4 regions of the Halobacillus sp. Marseille-Q1614 genome follow, and region 4 is predicted to be linked to each of the others. Evidence: riboswitches for the same ligand, from Rfam matches in the RefSeq annotation. Region 4 holds a riboswitch; each other region holds the start of a gene.
The links. Region 4 has a riboswitch for S-adenosylmethionine ahead of HUS26_RS12455 (assimilatory sulfite reductase (NADPH) flavoprotein subunit). Riboswitches for the same ligand answer to the same signal wherever they lie in the genome.
Positions count from the first base shown of each region.

Region 1: another riboswitch for S-adenosylmethionine. It lies ahead of msrA (peptide-methionine (S)-S-oxide reductase MsrA); the one in region 4 lies ahead of HUS26_RS12455 (assimilatory sulfite reductase (NADPH) flavoprotein subunit).
Region 2: another riboswitch for S-adenosylmethionine. It lies ahead of metK (methionine adenosyltransferase); the one in region 4 lies ahead of HUS26_RS12455 (assimilatory sulfite reductase (NADPH) flavoprotein subunit).
Region 3: another riboswitch for S-adenosylmethionine. It lies ahead of mmuM (homocysteine S-methyltransferase); the one in region 4 lies ahead of HUS26_RS12455 (assimilatory sulfite reductase (NADPH) flavoprotein subunit).

Region 1 is NZ_CADDWH010000001.1:2,331,202-2,334,997, reverse strand. Features, by position in the region: gene HUS26_RS11840 (chromate transporter) at 1-59, shown strand, start outside; gene HUS26_RS11835 (chromate transporter) at 56-586, shown strand; gene HUS26_RS11830 (AIM24 family protein) at 661-1,353, shown strand; SAM riboswitch class I at 1,435-1,557, shown strand; gene msrA (peptide-methionine (S)-S-oxide reductase MsrA) at 1,676-2,149, shown strand; gene HUS26_RS11820 (RDD family protein) at 2,525-3,055, opposite strand; gene sppA (signal peptide peptidase SppA) at 3,069-3,796, opposite strand, start outside.
Region 2 is NZ_CADDWH010000001.1:653,932-657,727, reverse strand. Features, by position in the region: gene HUS26_RS03225 (alpha/beta hydrolase) at 1-391, opposite strand, end outside; gene HUS26_RS03220 (gamma carbonic anhydrase family protein) at 453-965, shown strand; gene metK (methionine adenosyltransferase) at 1,020-2,222, opposite strand; SAM riboswitch class I at 2,398-2,509, opposite strand; gene HUS26_RS03210 (thiol-disulfide oxidoreductase DCC family protein) at 2,570-2,950, opposite strand; gene pckA (phosphoenolpyruvate carboxykinase (ATP)) at 3,115-3,796, shown strand, end outside.
Region 3 is NZ_CADDWH010000001.1:2,596,683-2,600,478, reverse strand. Features, by position in the region: gene HUS26_RS13020 (sensor histidine kinase) at 1-1,238, opposite strand, end outside; SAM riboswitch class I at 1,596-1,700, shown strand; gene mmuM (homocysteine S-methyltransferase) at 1,947-2,900, shown strand; gene HUS26_RS13010 (n-acetylglutamate synthase) at 2,926-3,264, shown strand; gene HUS26_RS13005 (DeoR/GlpR family DNA-binding transcription regulator) at 3,314-3,796, opposite strand, start outside.
Region 4 is NZ_CADDWH010000001.1:2,473,066-2,476,861, forward strand. Features, by position in the region: gene HUS26_RS12455 (assimilatory sulfite reductase (NADPH) flavoprotein subunit) at 1-1,496, opposite strand, end outside; SAM riboswitch class I at 1,693-1,803, opposite strand; gene HUS26_RS12460 (glycoside hydrolase family 13 protein) at 1,999-3,796, opposite strand, start outside.

The sequences.
Region 1 (3,796 bases), 140 kb from region 4:
CTATGAAGAAAACAAAAAATGACGTCACTAAGGAACAAAGCAAGGAGTCAACTCTATGATATATTGGCATATCTTTATCGCATTTTTCATACCCGGCATCGTAGGTTACGGCGGCGGGCCGGCTTCCATTCCGCTGGTTGAAAATGAGGTAGTCGGCCGATTTAAGTGGCTGACGGTGAATGAATTCAGTGAAATGCTTGCTATGGCCAACGCATTGCCAGGCCCGATTGCGACTAAAATGGCTGGGTATATAGGCTATCAGCAAGCCGGCATTCTCGGAGCTTCTGTCGGAGTATTTGCTACCGTAGCTCCTTCGTTAATTTTAATGATCGCATTACTAAGCCTGCTCAATAAGTATAAGGGATCACCTCGGGTGAAGTTGATGACTTCCCTGATCCGGCCTGCAATCGCCGTCCTGTTAGGTGTCATGGCCTACCAATTTTTTCAGACATCATATGTATCGACAGGCACCCTGCATACTATACTACTGATTGTATTAAGCTTTGTACTGCTTGAAAAGGTAAAGGTACATCCGGCCTTTGTAATCGCCGGGTCGCTTCTATATGGAGCCGTTTTTCTCGGATAATAAAACCATTATTTGAAACAACTGCACGCCTTGTCTCGTATATACATATATGACGGAGAAGGGAGTTGTTAATTATGAGCAATTATTCAATTGATGAATTTATTCGGCAGACAAAGCAGGATGAAAGTGAAAATGAGTTCTTTGAATTAGAAACACCGCGTATATTAGAAGTAAATCTCTCTGATCAAGTATGGGCCAAATCAGGTTCCATGATCTCTTACAATGGAAACATTAAGTTCGAAAGAGAAGGGATCTTAGAACATGGAGTCGGCCGCATGTTTAAAAAAGCTTTATCAGGTGAAGGCAGTTCACTTATGAAAGCCACAGGCCAGGGAAGACTTTACTTAGCCGATCAGGGAAAAAAGATTACGATCTTTAACCTTGATAATGAAGCGATAACGGTAAACGGCAACGACTTATTAGCATTTGAACCAGGTATTCAATGGGATATCAAATTAATGAAAAAAGTAGCAGGAATGATGGCAGGTGGACTGTTCAATGTTACCTTAGAAGGCAGAGGAAGGGTGGCGGTCACTTCACATTATGAACCTTTAACTTTGCTCGTTAAGCCCGGATCTCCTGTGATTACAGACCCTAATGCTACGGTAGCCTGGTCCGGTCACTTAAAGCCGGAATTTCGCACAGACATCAGCTTGAAAACTTTTGTAGGGCGGGGAAGTGGTGAATCTATTCAAATGGAATTTAACGGAGAAGGTTTTGTCATTGTCCAGCCATTTGAAGAGGTGTATACGTCTGGAAGCAGCTGATTTTTAAAAAATAGTGCTTTCGCCTTTACTTCGACTAAAAAAAATTGTATTATATAGAATAACTAAAAAAATAACGGAAACTTCTTATCCAGAGAGGCGGAGGGACTGGCCCTTTGATGCCCGGCAACCATCGAATCAATCATTAGATTGACGAGAACGGTGCCAATTCCTGTAGAATGGTTGATCCATTCTAGAAGATGAGAGGATCGTACGGAAATGACGACCCCTTTTCTTTATCTCGGATAAGAAAAGGGGTTTTTGATTGTATAAACCGTCAAGCTCTCTTAGGTAGAAGTTGCGTTTAGAGAAAGGGAAGATGATGATGGCAACAGCTATTTTTGCAGCAGGATGTTTTTGGGGAGTTGAAGCATTTTTCGAACGCTTTGAAGGAATTACGAAAACAAGAGTTGGATATACAGGCGGGCATGTACCCCACCCAACTTATGAGCAAGTAAAAACAGGAACTACCGGGCATGCAGAATCCATCCGAATTGAGTATGATCCACAAGTGATCACTTACGGAGGCCTGGTTAATATATTTTTCGAATCACACGATCCTACAACAAAAGATCGCCAGGGTGGAGATGTTGGCCACCAATATCGTTCCGCTATCTTTTATCAGAATGAAGCGGAGAAAGCTATAGCCGAAGAAAAAATTCAACAGTGGACGAATAAAGGCGTTTTTAAGCGACCGATTGTTACGGAAGTTACTCCGGTTGAAACTTTCTATGAAGCTGAAGAATATCATCAGAAATATTCACAAAAGCACAGCTCATTCGCTTGTGGAATCAGCTGACGATTTGGCAAGCACCTTTTCTAAATGGAAAAGGTGCTTTTTTATGTTGTCTAGGAAATTAAAAAATTCCAAGCTGTGGATATGTTTAGAAGAGCGACATCCAGCTCCATCCCCCAGACACTCGGGTCATAAGCAATCCGCCCTGCTAAAAGGGAAGGCCACCTTCCTCCGGCCGTTTTGCTTATGCGTTTCGTGTCTACCAGGCGCTTTAAGCCTTTGTTCTGTGGTTGTGGTACGGCTGAGGAGGGAGAGCGTTGTAGAAGCAGTTATGAACGTTGAAAAGAAATTGAAAAACCGGTGAAAGCACCCGGAAATTCTAAAATCGCCGCGCGCGCTAAAAAAAGCTCCTCTTAAAAGAAGAGGAGCTGCATCCGTCTAGCTTAATGAAGTTTTTAAATCACGGTTTAACTTTTTCATTTTTTCTTTAATTACTGCTGTATCGGCAAACATATCGTGAATACCTTGGTGTTTCTTCGTGAAAATGACGACAAGGTAAGGCAGTCCAATGACCGCCATGCTGATATATCTTCCGATGACTTCTCTAAAAATCACTTGTCCTTTTGATAATGAATCTCCTTGAAGCGATTCTACGGACAAGCCGAGAATCATTTTTCCGAGTGTGGCCCGGAAGAACCAGGTCATTAATGCAAAATACAGAAAGAACACAAGGGATTGAACGATATTCGATGCACTAAACAATTCTATCCATAGTTTTGCATCTGAGAGGTTAGTTAATCTTAACAGCGGTCTTGTGATGATAGAATTCAGACTCCAAATCACTATTAAATCAATAATGTAAGCAAAGAAGCGAGGAGCGAATCCAGCGTAGATGACGCGGTGAAATTCTGTTAAGTTTTCCGTAACGGTCTCGTTTAAGTGGCTGCGGTTCGGCTCTACGGTATCCATTTAATCTCCTCCTTTACTCTGAGTACATATACATCATGCGTGGTCCTTGGCGGTTATCGATCATCTCATTTATCCATTTAATTTCATTGTTTGGTAAAAAACTTTCCACACTAAGCGGAATCCCAAGGAAGCTGTCAGTGTTGGTGTATTCGAAAATTTCTGGGTTACCGCCGATTTCTTCTTTTAAGGAATTCAACGCATCTTCTTCAAACCCGATCTGATCAATCAGGCCGTTGTCCGCAGCTTGCTGTCCTGAATAAATACGGCCATCTGCCAGTTCTCTCACTTTATCTTCGGACATTCCCCGTCCTTCGCTGATTACGTTGACGAACCCTTGGTAAGACTCATCGACTAGGGTTTGAAGGATTTCGCGGTCTTCTTCTGTCATCTCTTTTGTAGGGCTCATGATGTCCTTGAATTGGCCGCTCTTAATCGTATTGAATTTTACACCGTATTCATTAGCAAGCTCTTGATAGTTAATGCTTTGCATAATGACACCTAGTGATCCTGTGAAAGTTTCTTCAGATGCAAAAATTTGATCAGCGGGTGCTGATATGTAATATCCTCCTGATGCGGCCATGCCGCCCATTGAAACATACAATTTCTTATCCTGTTCTTTAATTTCCTGAAGCTTGTCGTGGATTTCTGCGCTTTCAAATACCCCTCCGCCTGGAGAGTTAACGTAGAGCAGAACTCCTTTTACGGTACTGTCATTTTTAATAGCTTCGAGCTGTTTCATGA
Region 2 (3,796 bases), 1.8 Mb from region 4:
GACACACTTTGTTTAAAACTCTACCTGCAATCTCCATAGGTTTTGAAGCTCTCTGCCCGAGTCCAAGTGCCGGAGAAGACAAAATAACCCCATCCAGATGAGGCTGCAATTTTTGCATGAACCTTATAACAATCAAACCGCCCATGCTGTGGCCTAGTACAAATAAGGGGATTTCATCTTCAGCTTCATTTATCCATTCCATAACTTTATGTAGATAATCATCAAAAGACTTGATGTGTCCTCTTTTCCCTTCTGACTCGCCCTGACCCGGCAGATCGCCAGTAATCACACGATAACCGTCCTGCTCCAGTCTTTCGATCACATGAGAGTAGCGCTTTGAATGTTCAAAAGCGCCATGAACAATAATAACCGTTGCTTTTGGACGCAACATTTAATCGTTCCCCCTGCCATTTGCTATACTAAAACTACCTATTATTATAAGGGGGATATCGATGATTTGCGAATATAATGGAAAATTCCCGCAAATTGATTCTTCTGTATTTGTTGCAGAGGATGCTGTCATTACGGGAGAAGTAAGTATTGATGAAGAATCAAGCATATGGTTTAAAACCGTCATTCGGGGAGACGTGGCCCCTGTAAGAATCGGACGCCAGGTGAACATACAGGATTTAAGCATGCTGCACCAGAGCCCGAACCGCCCGCTGATTATTGAAGATGGAGTAACGGTCGGCCATCAGGTGACCCTGCATTCCGCCCATATAAAAAAGAATGCGCTTATTGGAATGGGTTCTTTAATACTAGACGGAGCTGAAATTGGAGAACAGGCGTTTATCGGAGCGGGAAGCCTTGTACCTCCTGGTAAAAAGATCCCTCCGCGCACCCTTGCGTTAGGCCGGCCCGCCAAAGTTGTAAGAGAGTTAACAGCAGAAGATTACAAAGAGCTGGACCGAATCAGGAAATCTTATGTAGAAAAAGGACAAGCTTATAAAAAACTTCAGAGCTAAATAAAAAGCCGTTACCCTTTATTCGGGTAACGGCTTTTCTTCTTTTCGCGGACTCTAGTTAAGGCCTAAGCGATCTTTTAACTGCTCCGCTTTATCTGTTCTTTCCCAAGGGAACTCTACATCTGTACGTCCGAAATGGCCGTAAGCAGCAGTTTGGCGGTAGATCGGACGGCGAAGATCAAGCATTTTAATAATGCCGGCTGGACGAAGATCGAACAGTTCACGTACAACTTCTACCAGCTTCTCTTCTTCTACTTGACCTGTTCCATTTGTATTAATAGAAATGGAAACAGGCTGTGCCACTCCAATAGCATAGGCAAGCTGAACTTCACATGAATCAGCTAATCCGGCAGCTACGATATTCTTAGCAACATAACGAGCCGCATAAGCAGCTGAACGGTCAACTTTCGTCGCGTCCTTACCGCTGAATGCGCCTCCGCCGTGACGGGCATAGCCTCCATAAGTGTCTACAATGATCTTACGTCCGGTTAAGCCTGCATCCCCTTGAGGACCTCCAATTACGAAACGGCCTGTTGGATTAATAAAGTATTTCGTCTTATCATCAATGAGTTGAGACGGTACAACCGGAACAATCACTTGCTCATGAAGATCTTTCTGGATTTGTTCCAGTGTGACCTCTTCAGCGTGCTGAGTAGATATTACAATTGTATCTACACGAATGGGCTTGTCATTTTCGTCATATTCTATAGTTACCTGAGTTTTTCCATCCGGACGCAGGTAATCCAGAGTTCCATCATTGCGAACATCTGAGAGGCGCTTGGCCAGCTTGTGAGCGAGGGAAATTGGAAGAGGCATTAATTCTTCAGTTTCATTATTGGCAAAACCGAACATTAACCCTTGGTCTCCGGCTCCGATGGCTTCGAGTTCTTTATCGCTCATCTTGCCTTCCCTGGATTCTAATGAGACGTCAACTCCTCCTGCAATATCAGGGGATTGCTCATCAATAGCCGTTAATACAGCACAGGTATCTGCATCGAAACCATATTTGGCTCTCGTGTAGCCGATGTCTTTAATCGTCTGGCGGACGATGGCTGGAATGTCCACATAAGTACTTGTGCTGATTTCTCCTGATACTAGAACAAGCCCTGTAGTGACGGTAGTTTCACAAGCTACCCGTGCATTGGGATCGTTTTTTAATATTTCATCTAATATTGAATCTGAAATCTGATCACAGATTTTGTCCGGGTGACCCTCTGTGACAGATTCTGATGTGAATAACCGGCGGTTGGCAGGCATTCTGTAAACTCCTCCTTCTGTTAAGTACAAAGATTCGACGGAACTCTTTACCCGTATCTTTTAGAAGTTTATAAACGTAAAAATTCTTAACAAACAGAATTTTGTGGGTATCGATATGTGCTTTTAAAAAGAAAAAACCCTTCCTACACTCGAGGAAAGGTGCTGTTTCCTTTCGCTCTTATCGTCCAAAGCCACGTATGACTTTGCTTCAGGTTAGCACCATGCCAAGTGAATGACGGGTTGCCGGGTTTCATAGGGCCTGTCCCTCCACCAGCTCTGGATAAGAGAGTATCCGTTCGGACTAATAGTATCGAAATAGAGCATACATGTCAATTAATATTCCAGGTTTATGAAATGGAGCACGACCCATTAATACACTGTTTCTTGAAGATATTGTAGCGGTTTCTTGCGATCCCTTTATAGAGAGGATGGCCGATAAGTGAAACACCAGGAATATTAATGAGGAGGCCGAGAGTAAACAGCGTCGGCATTCGCAGTAATAAGTACTGTAATGCCGCAAATCCCCGCTTCACTTCATTTTTATGGGTGATGACGTGAATTTCTTTCTTAAGGGTTCTTACACTGCTTGCAGAAATCTTATATTCTTCCGCAAACTGTTGAAGAGGCTGCCACTCCATTTTCCGAAACCAATCGAGCGGCTGAAGGATACTTTTCGTCTGCTGGCACAGATAACAATCTTCATCAAATAATATTTTCACTTTGCTCATCATTTCACATCCCCTCAATAACATTATATCCCAGTAATGAATAAAATAAAAAATAAGCATTTTTTAAATTAGTATGGATTATTAATTCTAATGTGTTATACTTTATTTCAAAGTTGACCATTGGCTCCATTTAAAATATTTACAGTAAAGGCGGGTAGACACATATGAGTACGATTAATCAAATGTCTGAGCTTAACCAATTACTAACCCAACCAAATGTCCATCACCATTTATCCGTTCCTCTATTAGTTGAAAAAATACTATCTCGCAAAGAAGGAACGCTGACAAATAGTGGTGCAATTCAGGCTACGACGGGTGCTTATACGGGTCGTTCCCCTAACGATAAGTTTATCGTAAAAGATGACGATTCTTCTCATTATGTGAATTGGGGGAAAACCAATCGCCCGATTGATGAAGATGTGTTCGTTAATTTATACCACAAGGTTTTGGACTATTTAAAAGGAAAAGACGAAGTGTTCGTCTTTAAAGGGTTTGCCGGTGCTGATGAACGATACAGACTTCCTATCCAAGTCATCAATGAGTTCGCCTGGCATAACCTGTTTGCTCATCAAATGTTTATCCGCCCGGACAGCGAAGATCTCAACGAACATGAAGCGGAATTCTCTGTTATTTCAGCTCCAACCTTTAAAGCAAATCCCGAAACGGATGGAACGAATTCAGAAGCGTTTATTTTGATTTCCTTTAAACATCGGATCGTCCTCATCGGGGGAACCGAATATGCTGGAGAAATTAAAAAATCTATCTTCTCAGTTATGAACTTTCTCCTGCCGCAGAAGAACGTCCTTCCTATGCACTGTTCGGCCAATGTCGGAAGTGAAGGGGATG
Region 3 (3,796 bases), 120 kb from region 4:
GTTACAAGCTGATAGACATGAGGAGCTTTTGACCTTAAGGCTACAGCACCAATCGACTGCAAGGAGTTAAATAAAAAATGTGGATTGACCTGAGACTTTAAGGCTCGGAATTGATTTTCCTTATTCTCGATTTCCAGCTTATATTCGCGGTCAATATGACGGTTGATGCGATCCATCATTTCCTTCATATGCTTTTCTAAATAACCGATTTCATCCGTTCGGCTGTCATCAAATGGAGCATGTGTATCTCCGCCTTCGATCGAACGAACTTTTTGGGTGAGCTGCTTGATTGGGTGAGTAATTTTGTAAGTAATCATACTAATCATCAGTACCCCTAACAGCCCGACTCCTATCCCCACCAAAATGCTTGTGTAGGCGGTTTTTCTGACCTCCTGGAATAAGACTTCACTTGGTGTGATTTTCACTAATTTCCAGTTTTGAAGCGGTCCTGTTAAGGTTTTGGATAGAATTATATCTTCACTTTTTCCTCCTGAGGTGTTCATCTTCTGTTTTATGTCAGATGTTACTGGCTTGCCGATAAGCTCTTGGTCGTTTGCGTAAATTACATTGGCATTTTCATTAACAAGCATCACGGTTTCTTCGTCTTCCTGCAGGAGGTTTTGGCATATTTGAGCATAGACATCTAAATCGATGTCTGTCGTAAGGATGCCGAGAAATTCATTAGACAGCACGTCTACTATTTTATGGTGAAAGGTCATCACCGTAGAGTTGTCCGATTGGGGGACAATCGCGGCCTCATTATAATTTTCAATCGGATGAGGCGGTTCCAGGGGGTATTTAACGTTTGTATCATAAAGTTCGTTTATCGTATTTTGCTCTAAAAAGTCAGGCTTTGATTTCCGTGCGCTGACCATTCCATTATAAACAGCTAACGATTCTTTACCCTTATCGAGATATAGCCGGACCTGCCGGATTTCTTTTCGCATGAGAAAGTAATTTTCTAAGCTTTTTTCTAAATAGGCTGAATCATCTATTTCGTTATTGAAGATCCGAAAAAGCTCGGGGTCGCGATACAGAATATAAGGAAGATCAATCATCTCATTGAAATATTGTTCGAGTTCTTCTGAGCTTTCCTGAATTTGTTCGCGGCTGTTCTCAAGTTCATGCTGCTCCACACTATTTTTCGTGTAGCTGTAGATTAAAAAAACAGATAAAAAATAGGGGAGAATGATGAACATTAGCAGCATGATTAATAAGCGGCTTTGAATGCTTTTCATTTTAAGGAGCCCCTTTCACGAGAGAGCCAATGGAAAAACAGCTGTTCGAAAAAGCTGATAGTTCCTTTTCTCAACATGTGGTCTGGTCAGTATTCCTGTATAATCTCCTAAACTATAACAAAAAGCCCGAAAGCGTCAATTCTGTCTCTATAGTATGAGAGAGCGTGAGAATCCCGGTGGCCTCAGCACTTCGCGAACGCTTCCACAAAATGTAACCGCTCTAGTGAAGCTGGAAAATGAAACAAATAGACTAGGAGGATGAATAGATTTCTGGGGTTCTCATATTGAAATGGTATACATTTTTACTATCTTGACTATTTTTAAATCAATTGGTAGAGTTGTGAAAAATGTAAATAATTCTTATCCAGAGAGGTGGAGGGACTGGCCCTTAGAAACCTCAGCAACAGGTCTATTTAAACACTGTGCTAATTCCAGCGGGTGATCTTACCTGATAGATAGGAGCTTCTTTTATTTGTCGGACACGCACTCGTTTGGAGTGCGTTTTTTAATGTATAGCAAGTGGATATATATGTTTAAAAGAGCGACATCCAGATCCAGCACCCAGACACTCGCGTCATAAGCAATCCGCCCTGCTAAAAGGGAAGGCCGCCTTCCTCCGGCCGTTTTGCTTATGCGTTTCGTGTCTACCATGGCGCTTTTAGCCTTTGTTCTGTATAGGAAAGCACGTAAAGAAAAGAGGAACCAGATATGTCGAACCAAACCAGTCAAAAGCACAATCCCATTGATTCAATTTTGCAAAAGTATTCCCTTGTCATTCTTGATGGGGCGTTAGCGACGGAATTAGAAAAGCACGGATGTGATTTGGATGATCCGCTTTGGTCAGCACGAGTCTTGCTGGAAAAGCCAGAAGCCATTGTCCAGGTACATGCGGATTATTTCCGCAAAGGAGCAGATGTAGCTATTACGTCAAGCTACCAGGCGACAATTGCTGGGTTTGCTAAGCGCGGTATTAAAAAAGAGGAAGCAATAGACTTAATTAAAAAGACGGTTCATCTAGCAAGACAGGCCAGAGATGAGGTTTGGAATGAGGAAGAAAAAACAGACCGTTCTAAACCTTTGGTTGCTGCCTCTGTAGGACCATATGGAGCCTATCTTGCAGATGGGTCTGAATACGCAGGGAACTACGGCGTGTCTGATAAATGTTTAGCAGATTTTCACCGTCCAAGTATGGAAGCCTTGATTGAAGCAGGGGCGGATCTTTTAGCTATAGAAACCATCCCGTCTTTTCAGGAAGCGCAAGTACTTGCTTCCTTACTGGAAGAATTTCCGGGTACATCTGCCTGGCTGTCTTTTTCCTTAAGAAATGGAGATGCCATAAGTGATGGTACGAATCTAAAGAGATGTGCAGAAACATTTAATGATCATAACCAGATCGTAGCCATTGGTGTAAATTGTGCCCCAGTCCCTTCTGCTATAGAAGCTGTGAAAGAACTGCGTAGAAACACAGTGAAGCCAATTATTGTTTATCCGAATTCAGGAGAAACTTATAATCCTGAAACGAAAACATGGCATGGGGAAGAAGCTTGTGACCCATTCGATATTCAGTCGGAAGCCTGGTATGAAACGGGCGCGCGCATCATTGGCGGGTGCTGCCGAACAACACCAGAGCATATTGAATCGCTAGCTAAGAAATGGAGATAACTTTGTGCCAGGAGGATGATTTAGGATGATTGATTATAATAATCGAACGTTCATTTCTGTGGAAAATACGGAGAATGGGGAAGTCTCTTCAAAAACTTATTTTCACTATTACCAGGAGGGGCGCATTCTTTACGCAGATTACGAGGGCGGAGACATCGTAAAAGGAAAGCTGGTTGGAATTGTGAATGCAGATGATACATTAGAGTTCCGATACAACCACATTAACATCTCCAATGAAATAAGAGGAGGGAAATGTAAGTCCACGCCGGTAATAACGAATGATGGGAAAATAGAGCTCCATGAAGAGTGGCAATGGATCGACCAGAAGCAAACCGAAGGCAGATCGGTTATCAGAGAGGTTTAATACATAAGAGGATCCTTTTTGGATCCTCTTTTTTGTGTTTAAAGCCGTTTTAAACTTTAACCATATGTACATTTACATCAAAACGCTTCATGTCCTCTTCAAAATCAGCCGGTATATGGTTGTCTACGATACAAAAGTCTATCTCTGCCAGATCAGCTACTTTTGCAAAATTCACTTTGCCAATTTTACTATGATCGGTCAATAAAATAGTGTGCCTGGAGTTCGTAATCATCATCCGCTTAATCCGCGCTTCGGTAAGGTTAGGGGTGGTAATCATCCCTTCTTTTAGGTCCAGCCCGTTCGTCCCGATAAAGGCTTTATCAATTCGAATCATATTGAGAGACTGCTCCGCAAAAGGCCCGACTAATGCTGATGTTTCCCTTCGTAAATTTCCGCCTAGCAGCATTACCTCTAATCCCGGAATATCGGTTAACTCCTGCATGATAATGATAGAGTTGGTAACGATGGAGAGATTAGTGAAGGATTTTAACTCTTTCACAAGTTCAAATGTGGTAGTTCCTGAATCTAATAG
Region 4 (3,796 bases):
AAATCAGTAACAAAGTGCTGTTCCCCGAAAAATAGCCAGGAACCTCCTGAAGCTTCCGTCTCCTCCCTTTCTTCCAGGAAAGCACGGTAAGGAGCAACCCCTGTTCCTGCCCCTATCATAATAATTGGAGTGTCAGGGTTTTGAGGCAGCTTGAAGTTTTGGTTGCGCTGAACAAATACCGGCAGGGTGGAACCTGGCTCAGATCGTTCTGAACACTGCACAGAGCAGACGCCGGAGCGTTCTCGGCCATGGGCATCATACCTTAAGGCACCGATTGTAAGATGCACTTCATCAGGATTAGCTTTCTGGCTGCTTGCAATCGAATACAGACGGACAGGAATTTTGCGTAACACTTGTATAAAGTCCTGTGGCTTCACTTCCCATGGACCATAATCCTGAACTAAATCGAACAAGTCTCGGCCATAGATGTATTCTTTAAGGATTTCAGCGTTCTCGGGTGCTGTCAGTTTTTTAAGTGGATCACTGCCTGTTAAGTCAGCTGCTTTTTCTAATAATGGCTTAGTAAGACTTGTAATCTCAAAAGTAGACAACAATGCGGCACGGATCGCCCGCAGGTCTCCCTGCTTATTAATCGATACACTTTCTTCAGGATTCCATCCCATAAGTTCAATCAGCTTGTTGACTAATTCAGGGTCATTTTCAGGGAAAATTCCCAGGCTGTCGCCAGGCTCATATTCAAGATTAGACCCCTCAAGATCAATTTCTAAATGACGCGTTTCTTTGTTCGACCCACGTCCATTCAGGTTAATATTTTCTAACACTTCCGCCTGGAAAGGATGGCTTCGTGAGTAAGAAGGCTGGCTATCCATATTGACAACTGAAGCGGGAGCAGCCCCATGTGACTGCTGCTCTTCCTGGCCTTGAGCAATTTCATTTAAGACCCCATTAAACCATTCATTAGCCGGCTCTTCAAAATCCAAATCACAATCTACGCGGGAGAAAATCCGCTCCCCGCCTAGCTCTTCTAACCGCTTATCAAAATCTTTACCTGTCTGGCAGAAAAATTCGTAAGAGCTGTCTCCAAGTGAGAGTACCGAATACCGAACCCCTTCTAATTTCGGTGCCCGTTTGCTGTGAAGAAAATCATAGAAAGAGAGCGCATTATCCGGCGGATCCCCATCACCATGGGTACTTGTAAGAACAAGCAAATCCTCTACTTTCTTTAAAGATTTAGGCTTAAAATCATCTAAAGAAGCGACGTTCACCTGATAATCCTGCTGCTTTAATTTCTGTGAGAACTCATCAGCCAGCGACTGACAGTTTCCTGTATGAGAACCATATAAAATTGTAATTTCCCTCGTTTTACTTGGGCTGCTTCCGGCATTACTGACCTGTGTTTCTGCACCATTTGCTAAAGGTGCAGCTAAGTAACCGCTCAGCCACAGCCTTTGGGCTTCTGTAAGAGTAGGCAGCAGCTGATTGAGCTGTTCGGCCTGCACTTGATCAAACGGACTGTTCTTTTCTTTAAGTTGCAAAAATACCACCTCGCCAAATTTTATAAAATCGTAAGACCCCTGATGGAAAAGGATACAACCCTAGGTTAGAATCACTCCCTATACACTATGTAAGTCAGTGTAATCATAGTTGTTTAGTCGGGTATTTACATAAAATAATAAATAGCCCCTCTTCCAAATAAGAAGAGAGGCTAATCAATATCATTATGATTCCTTCTTCTTATTTTTCAGGTCATCCCTGCTGGAATTGGCACAGTATCTGAAAAAGAAATCCAGACCCGTTGCCGAGGCTTCAAAGGGCCAGTCCCTCCACCTCTCTCAATAAGAAAGCCGCTATGAAATTTTAAGGCAATTAATGGTACATATCTTATGCTTTATTGAGCCAATTGTCAATACATTTTGAAAAAAATCCTACAATTCCGATCAGTATTAAATTGTCCTTACAGCTATTTAGTACCGGGTACCGATACATAAAAAAACGTACCAGGTACCGAATGATAAATCATCGGATCCTGGTACCTGATTAGTTATAGAGTTTCCCTTTTACTTTATAAACTTCTACAGATTGGGCCGGGCTTTCTATGGCCAAGTTTCCTTTTTTCCCTTTAATTACAGGTTTGTCTTCAAGAAGTGGTTCGAACATAACGGTATTCGGTGTTCTTTGATTATAAATATCAAGCAGTTCGACGCTTTGCTTCTCATCTCCCTGATTGACGATAACCACCACTTTCTGCTGGCCTGCCGCTCTTTCATAAATGAGAAGATCCTCTGTGCTGTGAACAATCTTTAGTTCTCCCTCAGTCAGAGCCTTATTTTCTTTTCTCACTTCAATTAATTTCTGATAGTGTGCTTTCACATCAAGATCCTGCTCATCTTGATCCCAGGGCATCATTTCACGATAGTAGCGATCTTTCCACTCATCCACAAGGTTATGATCACCGCTTTGAGATAATCCGACTTCATCTCCGTAATAAATGATTGGAGCGCCCGGCAGGGTAAATTGCAGGGAAGCCGCATTTTTCAATGTATTCGTATTTCCCTCAGCTTCGTAAATAAACCTTGGGACGTCATGACTGTCTAAGAAGGTTGCCGGAATAAATTCGTCATGATAGGTGCTGAAAATCCGGTCTAACGAAGCTCCAAAATCGTTCATGCTTCCTCCGTTGATCATCGCTTCGTAAATAGCCGTCTGCGTTTCAAAATCAATGGCCCCATCTAATTTCCCAGTATATGACGTAATTTTTTCTAAGCTGTCCCATACCTCTCCAAAAATGAATGCGTCCGGATCATTCTGCTTCACCGCATGACGGAAATCGACCCAGAAGCTGTAGCTTGGACCTTTGGCATAATCTAAACGGAAACCATCAACACCGATTTCATCCATCCAAAATGGCACCACAGTCTCAAGCATATATTCTCTCGTTTCCGGATTGTCGTTGTTTAATTCCGGAAGTTCTTTTACATCATAAAAAGTTTCGTATTGATCCGGCCACTTTAAGAAAGTAAACCAGTCATAATATTGACTGCTTTCTCCTTTTTCAACAGCATCCTGGAAAAAATCATGCTTGTTTGAAACGTGGTTCGGCACAAGGTCATAAACGACTTTCATATTTCTCTCATGAGCCCTATCAACTAACTCTTTCATCAATTCATTGCTGCCAAAACGCGGATCGACATTCATGAAATCTGTTGCATGATAGCCGTGGGAATAAGGACCCTCATAAATTGGAGAAACCCAAAGAGTATTTACACCAAGGCTTTCAATATAATCAAGCTTCTCGATCACGCCTTGCAGATCGCCGCCCATCCAGCCTTTCAGCCTCTCATCCTCTGGAAGAGAAGGATCTGTTGATGTGTTGTTGCTTTCTTCTCCATCACGGAAACGATCGACAAACACTTGGTAGATAATCGATTCTTTCGCCCATTCTGGTGATTGATAGTCTTCCACATAATAGGCAAACTCTGTTGCTTCATCGGAACTTAACGAATTGTTGTCGGCAAACTGAGAACCTTCGCTTCCAGAATTCCATACGTCAATTTTATACTTCACACGTGTATTATTTTTCTGCTTAGGAATCGTTCCTTCTAAAGTCGAAGTGTATAACCCTTCTTTGTTTGAAGTCGTTTCAACTACCTTAAGTCCGGTAACTTTTCCATTTTCTGCATCGCCGCGTTTTCCTTCAGGGGAGGAACCATCTGTTGTAAAGTAAACAGCTCCTTCATCAATCGGCCCATAATGTTCAACCGTAACTGTGACTTTCGGTTCATCATGTTTATCAGGGGTGTAAGGTGTATGGTTAAAATTGTGAGTGACCTGATGG